3 linked regions of the Cohaesibacter gelatinilyticus genome follow. The protein of the gene in region 3 interacts with the protein of the main gene of each other region in a pairwise test. Links are inferred from orthologs where the notes say so. Each region holds a gene or a part of one and is shown on either strand. Other genes may lie near its edges. The genes, in order: dnaE, ctaD and CRO57_RS02980.

Evidence for each region.
Region 1: the proteins of CRO57_RS02980 (region 3) and dnaE interact in binary tests that used the Escherichia coli proteins (3 or more experiments, as listed by UniProt). The link is inferred for Cohaesibacter gelatinilyticus from one-to-one orthologs.
Region 2: the proteins of CRO57_RS02980 (region 3) and ctaD interact in binary tests that used the Escherichia coli proteins (3 or more experiments, as listed by UniProt). The link is inferred for Cohaesibacter gelatinilyticus from one-to-one orthologs.

The regions. Positions count from the first base shown.
Region 1 is NZ_OBEL01000001.1:1,482,029-1,486,234, forward strand. The notes cover bases 64-4,115. They hold dnaE (DNA polymerase III subunit alpha), read right to left. Parts: upstream 3,717-4,115; coding sequence 264-3,716; downstream 64-263. Other genes in these bases: CRO57_RS06605 (LysR family transcriptional regulator), read left to right, coding at 64-223. In the rest of the region: more of CRO57_RS06605, read left to right, coding at 1-63; CRO57_RS06615 (ABC transporter ATP-binding protein), read right to left, coding at 4,146-4,206. UniProt on the Escherichia coli protein: DNA polymerase III is a complex, multichain enzyme responsible for most of the replicative synthesis in bacteria. This DNA polymerase also exhibits 3' to 5' exonuclease activity. The alpha chain is the DNA polymerase catalytic subunit.
Region 2 is NZ_OBEL01000001.1:146,346-149,409, reverse strand. What follows is about bases 2-2,911. They hold ctaD (cytochrome c oxidase subunit I), read right to left. Parts: upstream 2,304-2,911; coding sequence 699-2,303; downstream 2-698. Other genes in these bases: coxB (cytochrome c oxidase subunit II), read right to left, coding at 2,329-2,911; CRO57_RS00630 (heme o synthase), read right to left, coding at 2-469. In the rest of the region: more of CRO57_RS00630, read right to left, coding at 1-1; more of coxB, read right to left, coding at 2,912-3,064. UniProt on the Escherichia coli protein: Cytochrome bo(3) ubiquinol oxidase is the terminal enzyme in the aerobic respiratory chain of E.coli that predominates when cells are grown at high aeration.
Region 3 is NZ_OBEL01000001.1:673,646-676,755, reverse strand. Bases 53-3,008 are described here. They hold CRO57_RS02980 (aminotransferase), read right to left. Parts: upstream 2,147-3,008; coding sequence 959-2,146; downstream 53-958. Other genes in these bases: CRO57_RS02970 (LysR family transcriptional regulator), read right to left, coding at 3,003-3,008; CRO57_RS02975 (class I SAM-dependent methyltransferase), read left to right, coding at 2,287-2,997; CRO57_RS02985 (SDR family oxidoreductase), read right to left, coding at 53-634. In the rest of the region: more of CRO57_RS02985, read right to left, coding at 1-52; more of CRO57_RS02970, read right to left, coding at 3,009-3,110. UniProt on the Escherichia coli protein: Shows aminotransferase activity with methionine and histidine as substrates, and to a lesser extent also with phenylalanine.

The sequences.
Region 1 (4,206 bases), 810 kb from region 3 along the record:
TCACACAGCCTACTCCCTTGTAGCTCAAGGTCTGGCAATCGGAGTGGTCGAGCCACTGGCGGCCCATCTATGGCGGCATCACGGTGTTGTACAACGACGGTTTGAGCCACAAATCAGCATCAATTATTATTGCGCCATCCAGTCACGTCAGGGGCCAAGGCCGGAACTGGACCATTTCATTCACTTGTTAACCGAAGAAATCAGGAATCTCGACTGGTTTTAGCAAGAATGCACGCTCTTCAGAATTTGGGAAACGTCGAAATCTAAAAGCTTCCCACCTGAACATCGACAATACCAGGGATGGCTTTCAGTGCACGGCCCACCTCATTGGACACATAGAATGTTCCTTTGAGACGCATTTCAACTTCACATTCGCCCTCATCAATCATGACGATGACAGAGACATCGCCATCACCACGTTCATCCAGCTGTTTGCGAAGGGACGTCAGTGGTTTCTCATCACGCACAAAAACGCGCATATTCTTCTGCAAGCCCCCCCCATCAAGCGGACGCACATTGTTGATACGAACAGATACACCTTCAGGGCGCTCATCTGCTCCCACTTCCAGAATTACAGTCTTTCCCGGCTCCAGCATATCTCGAAACCGGTGCAAAGCTTCAGAAAACAGCACTGCTTCATACTGACCAGTTGGATCCGAGATATTGATGATCCCCATACGATTACCGGTTTTGGTCTTGCGCTCCTGTCGACCCGTAATGGTGCCTGCCAATCGACCAGCACTGGCACCTTGCTTGACCGCATTCTCAAATGGTTGCCAGAGCTGAATACGCTTTTCCTCCAGAACAGAGATATAGTCGTCCAATGGGTGAGCGGAAAGATAAAACCCCACAGCACCATATTCGCGCTGCAATTTCTCTTCATTGGTCCACGGACGCATATCAGGAAGAATAAGGGGCGCGACTTCTATATCGGCAGTTCCGAAAATATCACCTTGCCCGGATGAAGCATTCTGACTGGCACGCGCCGCCTCACCCATGATCACATCAATTGACGCAACAACTTGCGCCCGGTTTGGATTAAGACAGTCAAAGGTACCTGCAGCGGCCAGATTTTCAATGGTACGTTTGTTAAGAACCCGCGGACTGATACGTTTGGCAAAATCTGCCAGATCCTTGAACGGCTTGTCCCCGCGCACCTCCATAACATGCTCAGCTGCAGGCTGACCCACCCCTTTGATCGCAGCCATGGAGTAGACAATGGCACCTTCCTTCACAACGAATTCAACACCCGATTCATTGATGGAAGGAGGACGCACCTCAATTCCCAAACGAATGGCATCACGGCGGAATTCCGACAGCTTATCGGTATTGTTCATATCCAGCGTCATGATCGCTGCCAGAAATTCAACCGGGTAATTGGCTTTCATATAAGCCGTTTGATAGGCAACCAAAGCATAGGCAGCAGCGTGTGATTTGTTAAAACCATAGTCGGCAAATTTGGCAACAAGATCATAAATCTCAGACGCTTGTTCTCGTTTCACGCCACGCTCTTCCGCACCATCACAGAAACGAACCCGCTGCTTTTCCATCTCCTCACGGATTTTCTTACCCATGGCTCGGCGCAGCATATCCGCTTCACCAAGTGAGTAGCCGGAGAGAATCTGGGCGATCTGCATCACCTGTTCCTGATAGATGATGATGCCATAGGTTTCCTTGAGAACGGATTCGAGCAACTCATGCATATACTCGAAGGTTTCATCGCCACGCTTTCGCGCACAATAGGTCGGAATATTGGCCATTGGTCCTGGACGATAAAGCGCCACGATAGCAATGATGTCTTCGAATTGGTCAGGTTTCATATCCAAAAGTGCTTTGCGCATGCCCATGGATTCCAGCTGGAAAACCCCAACGGTCTCACCTTTGGCCAAAATCTCATAGGAAGCTTTATCGTCAATCGGAATTTCAGCCAGGTTGATATCAATATCGCGCTGTTTCACGAACCGAACAGCCGTATCCAGCACCGTCAGGGTCTTAAGGCCCAAGAAGTCAAACTTCACCAGCCCCGCTTGCTCGACCCATTTCATATTATATTGGGTTACCGGCATATCGGAGCGTGGATCTCGATACATCGGTACCAATTTATCGAGCGAGCGGTCCCCAATAACAATACCAGCGGCATGAGTGGACGCATGTCGATAAAGCCCTTCGAGCTTGAGCGACATATTGATCAGGCGATCAACAATCTCTTCTTCCTTGCGCGCATCCGTTAGACGGGGTTCCTGCTCCAACGCCTCAGGCAGGGAAACTGATACAGCACCTTTCATCGGCACCATTTTGCAGAGCTTGTCGACTTGACCAAATGGCATCTGCAAGACACGACCGACATCTCGCAACACTGCGCGAGCCTGAAGCGTACCATATGTAATGATCTGCCCTACATTATCGCGGCCATATTTGCGCTGAACATAGAGGATCACTTCCTCACGCCGATCCTGACAGAAATCAATATCGAAATCGGGCATGGAGACGCGTTCCGGGTTGAGGAAACGTTCGAACAGCAAGGCAAATCGCAGGGGATCCAGATCAGTAATGGTAAGGGAATAAGCCACAAGCGAGCCAGCACCGGAACCACGGCCCGGGCCAACTGGAATATCCTGATCCTTGGCCCATTTGATAAAATCCGCAACGATCAGGAAGTAACCGGGGAATTTCATGTTCTCAATGATATCAAGTTCAAACTTAAGTCGATCCCAATAGTCCTGCTCCTGCATATCTGGAGAGATACCATGTATTTCAATCCGGCGACGCAAACCCTCTTCCGCCTGACGGCGCAATTCAGCCGCCTCATGTTTTTCTGCTTCGGCAGGATCGGCATCTGCACCAGCAAAACGTGGTAAGATCGGATTGATGGTTCGGGCTCTCGCGTGACATCGCCTTGCAATCTCGATTGTATTTTCTATTGCCTCTGGCAAATCAGAAAAGAGCTCTGCCATCTCCTCCTGACTTTTGAAATAATGCTCTGGTGTCAGACGGCGTCTATCATCCATAACAAGCACCTTGCCTTCGGCAATGGCAATCAACGCATCATGGGCTTCGAAATCTTCTCGTTCAGAAAAATAAACGTCATTGGTAGCGACCAGCGGCAGATGCATTTCATAGGCGAGATCGAGTAGTTGCGGTTCAACGACATGTTCATCCGGCAAACCATGACGCATCACCTCTATATAGAGGCGATCACCAAACATCTCTTTCAGTTGAGAAAGACGTGCACCGGCAACTTCCACATGATGGTGAACGAGAGGGCCATCAATCGGTCCATTGCCCCCACCAGTAAGACAGATCATGCCGCTCGAAAATTCGCGAACATCATCAATGCTAACATGGGGATCTGCGTCATCATGAGAGGCAAGAAATGAGCGACTGACGAGGCGGACAAGATTAGACCATCCTTCATCATTCATACCAATGAAGACAAGAGATGGTAGTTTGAAGCCGGATGCATCTGCTTGCGCTGGATCACCAAAATCAACCTCGATCTGGCATCCCAGAATAGGTTGCAGGCCCTCACCTACAGCTTTTTGCGAAAACTCCAATGCGCCAAACAAATTACGCGTATCTGTCATGGCCACCGCAGGCATATCGGCTTTCAATGCCTGCTTGATCAATTTGCCGACAGGGAGAGCACCTTCCAGCAAGGAATAGGCTGAATGCACATGAAGATGAATGAATTTCAAATCACTGTTTAGTTCAGCCATAACAAGACGTCCTTTCCTAGCCAAGCATGCAGTCTAAAAGACCGATGCTAAAACACCAAGACCGGCATTCTTGTTCCCCCCTGCTTTCCGATAAATCTTGTGACGTTTTTTACAGCAAGCTTCAAAGGAAGGCAGCAATAAGGAATTTAGCTTGAGAGTCGAGCCAGGACTTCAGTCCAAAGGCTCAACATGGACATGAAGGTGATCAGGGAACCAAGCGCCAGCACATCACGAATAATCATTACTACACCTCAAAGTTCTTTATTTGAACTTATTATGTATATGTTTTGTTCTTATTTCAAGCGTTTTTTTCAATAAACATCGTACCCCGAGAAAAGCATGACAAATCAGAACAATAAGAACAAAAAGAAAACAAAACCCCGCAGTCAGAAACTGATCACGGGGTTCAAAATTCGACAATATGGCCTATCAGATCTCGACAACCTTACCATCCACCAGAGTAATCTGGCGATCCATACGTTCCGCAAGA
Region 2 (3,064 bases), 530 kb from region 3 along the record:
GTGGTGTGGAACGCTTGAGCCACATGGTATAAACCACGGCATAAAAGAAGATGGTGAAAGCGAGAAGGCCAGCAGCAAGCCAGTTGACCAGGACCCCCAGCACCAGAACCGATGCGATCGACAGAATCAAACCAAAGGCAAGCGCCTGATCCGGTGTGATTTTGCCTGCCGGTATGGGGCGAGTGGCCGTGCGTTTCATAATACGGTCGATATCGGCGTCATACCACATATTCAGAGCACCGGAAGCACCGCCACCAATCGCAATACAAAGAATGGCGATGATGCCCTCGAGCGGATGGATCGTGCCTGGTTGCATGGTCATTGCAACAACAAGCCCCACAAAAGCGGTAAAGACCACCAAAGACATTACTCTTGGCTTCAGCAGAGCGATATAATCCCTTACATCGGCACTGCCGAACTCGGCATCGCTCAAGGATCGCGCCTGACTGGTCTGTTCCACTACGCTCATTTGGTCCTCTCTCCCCTTTCAGGAACTCAGTTTCAGTGCCTTGCCTTGTGAAGATCTCGATGAAATCTGAGAAGCTCATTTTCGGGATATTCCGGTTGAAATCATCTCTTCCCGGTCATGGAATCTGGCAAATATGCCGAAATATCCTGAAAATAGGCCCATGCTTTTAACTTTGAAGCTTTGAGAGAAGCGCCTTGGACAGGCGCTTCTCAATTCGTTTCTATGCCGCCTATTTGATGCGTGGCAGTTCTTCCCACTGGTGGAATGGTGGAGGGGAAGACAGTTGCCATTCCAGCGTATTTGCACCCTCACCCCAAGGATTGGCTTCTGCCTGGCGCTTCTTCAAGAAGGCCTCGGCGACGCTCCACAGGAAGATCAGCACACCAAAGGCAGTGATGTAGTACCCCCAGGAAGAGACAGCATTCCAACCAGCAAATGCATCAGGATAGTCAACATAGCGACGTGGCATACCCTGAAGCCCCAGGAAGTGCTGAGGCATGAAGACCAGGTTCACGCCGATGAACATCACCCAGAAATGCAGGTTGCCCAGTTTCTCGCTATACATCACACCGAACATTTTCGGGAACCAGTAGTACCAGCCAGCAAAGATGGCAAAGACAGCACCCAGAGACAGCACATAGTGGAAGTGAGCAACCACATAATAGGTGTCATGCAAAGCACGGTCGAGACCAGCATTGGCCAGCTGCACCCCGGTTACACCACCCACGGTAAACAGGAAAATGAAACCGATGGCCCAGAGCATAGGCGTGCGGAAGGAAAGCGAGCCGCCCCACATGGTGGCAATCCAGGAGAAGATCTTCACGCCTGTTGGTACAGCAATCACCATCGTCGCAAACAGGAAGTATGCTTGGGTGTCTACGTCCAGACCTACGGTATACATGTGGTGCGCCCACACGATGAAGCCAACGACACCAATTGCCACCATGGCATAAGCCATGCCCAGATAGCCAAAGACCGGCTTGCGGGAGAAAGTGGAAATGATGTGGGAGACGATACCAAAACCCGGCAAGATCAGGATGTATACCTCAGGATGGCCGAAGAACCAGAAGAGGTGCTGATAGAGGATCGGATCACCGCCACCTGCCGGCGCAAAGAATGAAGTACCAAAGTTACGATCTGTCAGCAACATGGTGATGGCGCCAGCAAAAACTGGCAAAGACAGCAACAGCAAGAATGCGGTTACCAGCACGGACCAGGCAAACAGAGGCATCTTGTGCAGGGTCATGCCCGGTGCACGCATGTTAAAGATGGTGGTGATGAAGTTGATCGCACCCAGAATGGACGCTGCACCAGAAACGTGCAGAGACAGAATAGCAAAATCCATAGCTGGGCCAGGATGCCCTTCAGGTCCAGAACCAGACAGCGGCGGATAGGCGGTCCAGCCACCACCGAAGCCATTGGAGCCTGATGGACCTTCCACGAACAGTGAAATGATCAACAGCAGGAAGCTTGGTGGCAACAACCAGAATGAAATATTGTTCATCCGTGGGAAGGCCATATCCGGCGCACCAATCATGATCGGAACAAACCAGTTGCCAAAACCACCGATCAATGCAGGCATCACCATGAAGAAGATCATGATAAGGCCATGGCCAGTGGTGAACACGTTGAACATGTGCGGATTGGAGAAGAATTGCATTCCAGGTTCGTGCAATTCCAGACGAATACCACCGGACAGTATACCACCGATAATCCCTGCGATAATCGCAAAGATCAGGTACATCGTGCCGATGTCTTTATGGTTGGTCGAATAAACCCAGCGCTTCCAGCCAGTTGGCATATGGTGCGCATCATGGGCAGCAGAAGATGACATAAATTAGCTCCCTTTGCTGGCGCGCCTATTGCGCTGCGAGTTGAAGGTTGGATTTGGTAGCAGATGTGGTGGATGCAATCAGAGCCTTGTTGGCTTCTTCGACATCCTCAGCAGCGGCTGCAAGCCAGGCGTCATATTTTTCCTGAGAGACAACACGCACCGCCAACGGCATGAAGGCATGGTCCTTGCCGCAAAGCTCGGAGCATTGACCATAATACATGCCTTCGCGATCTGCAGTGAACCAGCTCTCGTTCAGGCGACCTGGTACAGCATCCATCTTCACACCAAAAGCAGGGAGTGCATAAGCGTGAATCACATCGGCAGAGGTGATTTGCAAACGAACAACCTTGCCTACAGGCACAACCATTTCGTTATCAACGGCAAGAAGACGGGGCTCATTGGTGCCTTTTTCCTTGATTTCTTCCTCACTCAACATGATGGAATCGAAGGAGACATCAGGATTATCAGGATATTCATAACCCCAATACCACTGATATCCTGTTACCTTGACAGTCACATCTGCGCTTGGAATTTCCATTTGCTTGTAAAGCAAACGAAAGCTTGGCACGGCAAGAACAAGAAGGATAAGAATTGGCACAACGGTCCAGACCACTTCAATCATGGTATTGTGCGATGTTTTGGATGGCTCCGGATTTGCCTTGGCATTGAATTTGATCATGACAATGGCCAGCAAAATAGCCACAAAAACCACAATCACACCAATGATCCAGAAAGTGAAATTTCCAAACCAATGGATATCA
Region 3 (3,110 bases):
CTTCGACTAAATCAATATCAGCGCCAGACGGGATACGGCCTTCGGAAGCCATCAACGTCGCCTCAGTCACTTCGTTTACATGAACCGTCTGCATTTTTCGGTCCGCCATGATCAGCGGCTGTATATAGGGAACAGCAGCCAAAAGACGCAACAAGGCTGTTCCACCATAAGCCGTCGGAGCAAGCACAAGACCAGGGCGCAGAATCACCCAGTCCATACTGGCGGCCATGACCGCATCATCGCCCGCCGCTTTTGTGCGCATGAAAGGCGTTGCCGCCTCTCGGCTGGCACCAGTGGCGGAAATCTGGACAAAACGTGCCACGCCACTTTCTTCGCAGGCAATGAGACAGGCCTTGATAGCCAGATGATGAACGGCTTCCAGATCATCAATCAAGCCGTCCTGTAATGCACCAGCAGCATTGACCACGATGTCGACATCTGAGACCAGATGTTCCCAATCTTCTTTTTTCAGCATTTGGCGCATATCGCCATGATGCCAATCGATTTGCGGTAACAGACGTGCAGCCAGATTTGGCGTTCTTGCCAACCCTGCCACTTCATGTCCGGCCTTTAGAAAAGTCCGGCAAATTTCCGCACCAATGAGGCCGTAGCCTCCAAGGACCAAAATGCGCATCCTTCGCCACCTAGCTGACCACTGCAGCTATCACTGTCCGGGCCATTCCATCATGTTTTTATCTTGTTATTGTCTGGCCGAGAAACGGACTTGAAGGACCAAGCCCTGCTGGTTTTACGTGCCCAAAACAGATGACCAGAGACACGACATGAAGTCTTTTGAATATCGTCAGGATAATATCGCTAGTTGATGGCAAGGTCATGCCCGCCATTAGCATTAGGTAAAGACCGCAAGATTGGTTTTGCGCTTTTTGACAGGTGCACTTGAATATAGAAAAGGCTTGGTTTCCTCACCCTTATTCGTTCAATTCAACTCGAACTGAGTTTATTGCACCGCCCAGTTTTTCAAGCGTTGGATCGCTTCATCCAGCACGCTTTCCTTTTTACAGAAGCAGAAGCGAACAAACTGCTTTGGTGCGGCTGCGTGGTTCTCATCCTCAATGTAGAATGCAGAAACAGGAACGGCAGTCACACCGGCTTGCTCCGTGATGGTTTGGCAGAAAGCAGCATCATCCAATGGCAAGCCTTTCTTGGCGCACAAATCGGTAACGTCTGTGGTCAGAAAATAGGAGCCTTGGCTATCAATGACTTCAAACCCCACATCCCGCAAGCCAGCAGCCAATCTATCGCGCTTGCTTTGCAGATCACTGGACAGCTCTTCGTAATAGCTGTTGTCCTTGTTCAACCCGAGAGCAATTGCTTCTTGAAGATTGGGAGCTGTCGTGAAGGTGCTGAACTGATGGGCTTTTGCAACCGGATCCAGAAGCTCTTTGGAGCCAGTGATATAGCCAATTTTCCAGCCAGTTAGTGAGAAGGTTTTACCAGCAGAGCCAATACGCAGGCAACGCTCACGCATGCCATCAAAGGCCATCAGCGGTTTATGGGGCAGTCCATCAAAGGTGATATGCTCATAGACTTCATCGCAGACTGCATAGGCGTCATATTTTTCCAGCAATTCGGCAATCCAGCCCTTTTCCTCATCTGAATAGACTTTGCCCGCCGGGTTATGAGGATCGTTGAGAACAATCAACTTGGTCCTGTCCGAGAATACTGCTTCCAGCTCTGCGCGATCAATCTGCCATTTGGGCGGCACGATACGGATGCTCTTAACCGTTGCCCCAGCTCGCTTGGCCAGAGGTAGATAGCAATCATAAAGAGGCTCGATGAGAATGACCTCATCACCTTCTTCAATCAAGGCGGTCAAACAATCAGAGATTGCTTCTGTCGCGCCGGAAGTGACCACCACTTCATTCGCAGGATCGATATCCAAATCGTAGAAACGTTTATTGGCGTCGGCTACAGCCTGGCGCAATACAGGCAAGCCCATCATCGGAGGATATTGATTATAGCCGGAAATCAGTTCATCAGCCGCTTTCTGGCGAATATCAAGAGGGCCATCGACGTCTGGAAAACCCTGACCAAGATTGATGGAGCCGCTTTCTCTGGCCAACTGGGACATGACCTCGAAAATGGTGGTTGGCATCCCGGTATAGATGGAATTGGTCGCTTTCACGCTGATTGTCCCCTCTTGCAATTTATCAGATCCGGCGATGCCAAATCTCATTTGTGCGAGCCCGATCAACCTATTGTTGCTCTTGCAAAGATCGGCGCACCAATTATATGTCGGCTTAGCAATATAGGATTTGCCAACGGATGAAAAGCGGCTCTGCCGTCACACCACCTTTGGGTATCAGAACCACTGGACAAAGCATGATTGATGATTTGATTGACGGCGAAACTCTGGAAGAGCGCAAAGCCTTTTTTGATGCGGTTTATATTCGCGCGGACGGTGATGACAATCAGGTCCCTTGGTCTGGTGAAGATGCCAAGCCAGAGGTATTGAACTGGTTGGAAGATAATCCTGCTCGAAATGGTGCGAAGGCGCTGGATATTGCCACAGGTCTTGGTGAGCATGCGCAAGCACTTGCACGGGCTGGTTATAAGGTGACGGCCTTCGATTTAGCGGATAAGGCCATCGCTTGGGCCAAAACCCGCTTTCCCAACATGCCCGAACACAACCCGGTCACTTATGTCGGTGCAGATCTGTTCAATCTGCCTGAAGAATGGGGTCAGTTCGAGCTGGTGCATGAATGCTACACCATTCAATCGCTGCCTGATGATTTACGCATTGGAGCTTTCAAGGCAATTGCCGACGCCGTTGCATCTGGTGGGACATTACTCGTCTATGCCCGTATTCGGCCTGACGGATCAGATTGGGATCAGGCCCCTTGGCCGGTAATGCCAAGCGAGTTTTTGCGTTTTGAAGAAGCAGGCCTCATCAAGGTTCATGAAGTGGATTTCTTGCGCGATGGCGGCCGTCGCAAAGACATTCCGCATCGCTTTGCCATCTACCGAAAGCCATAAGCTTTTCAATACATGTGTTTATAAATCTTGATCAGGGCATCCATCACGGTTCGGATAGCGGGCTCTCGCAAAACATCTCGGTTGACGATCAGATGTTCGGGGCTCACGGTCTG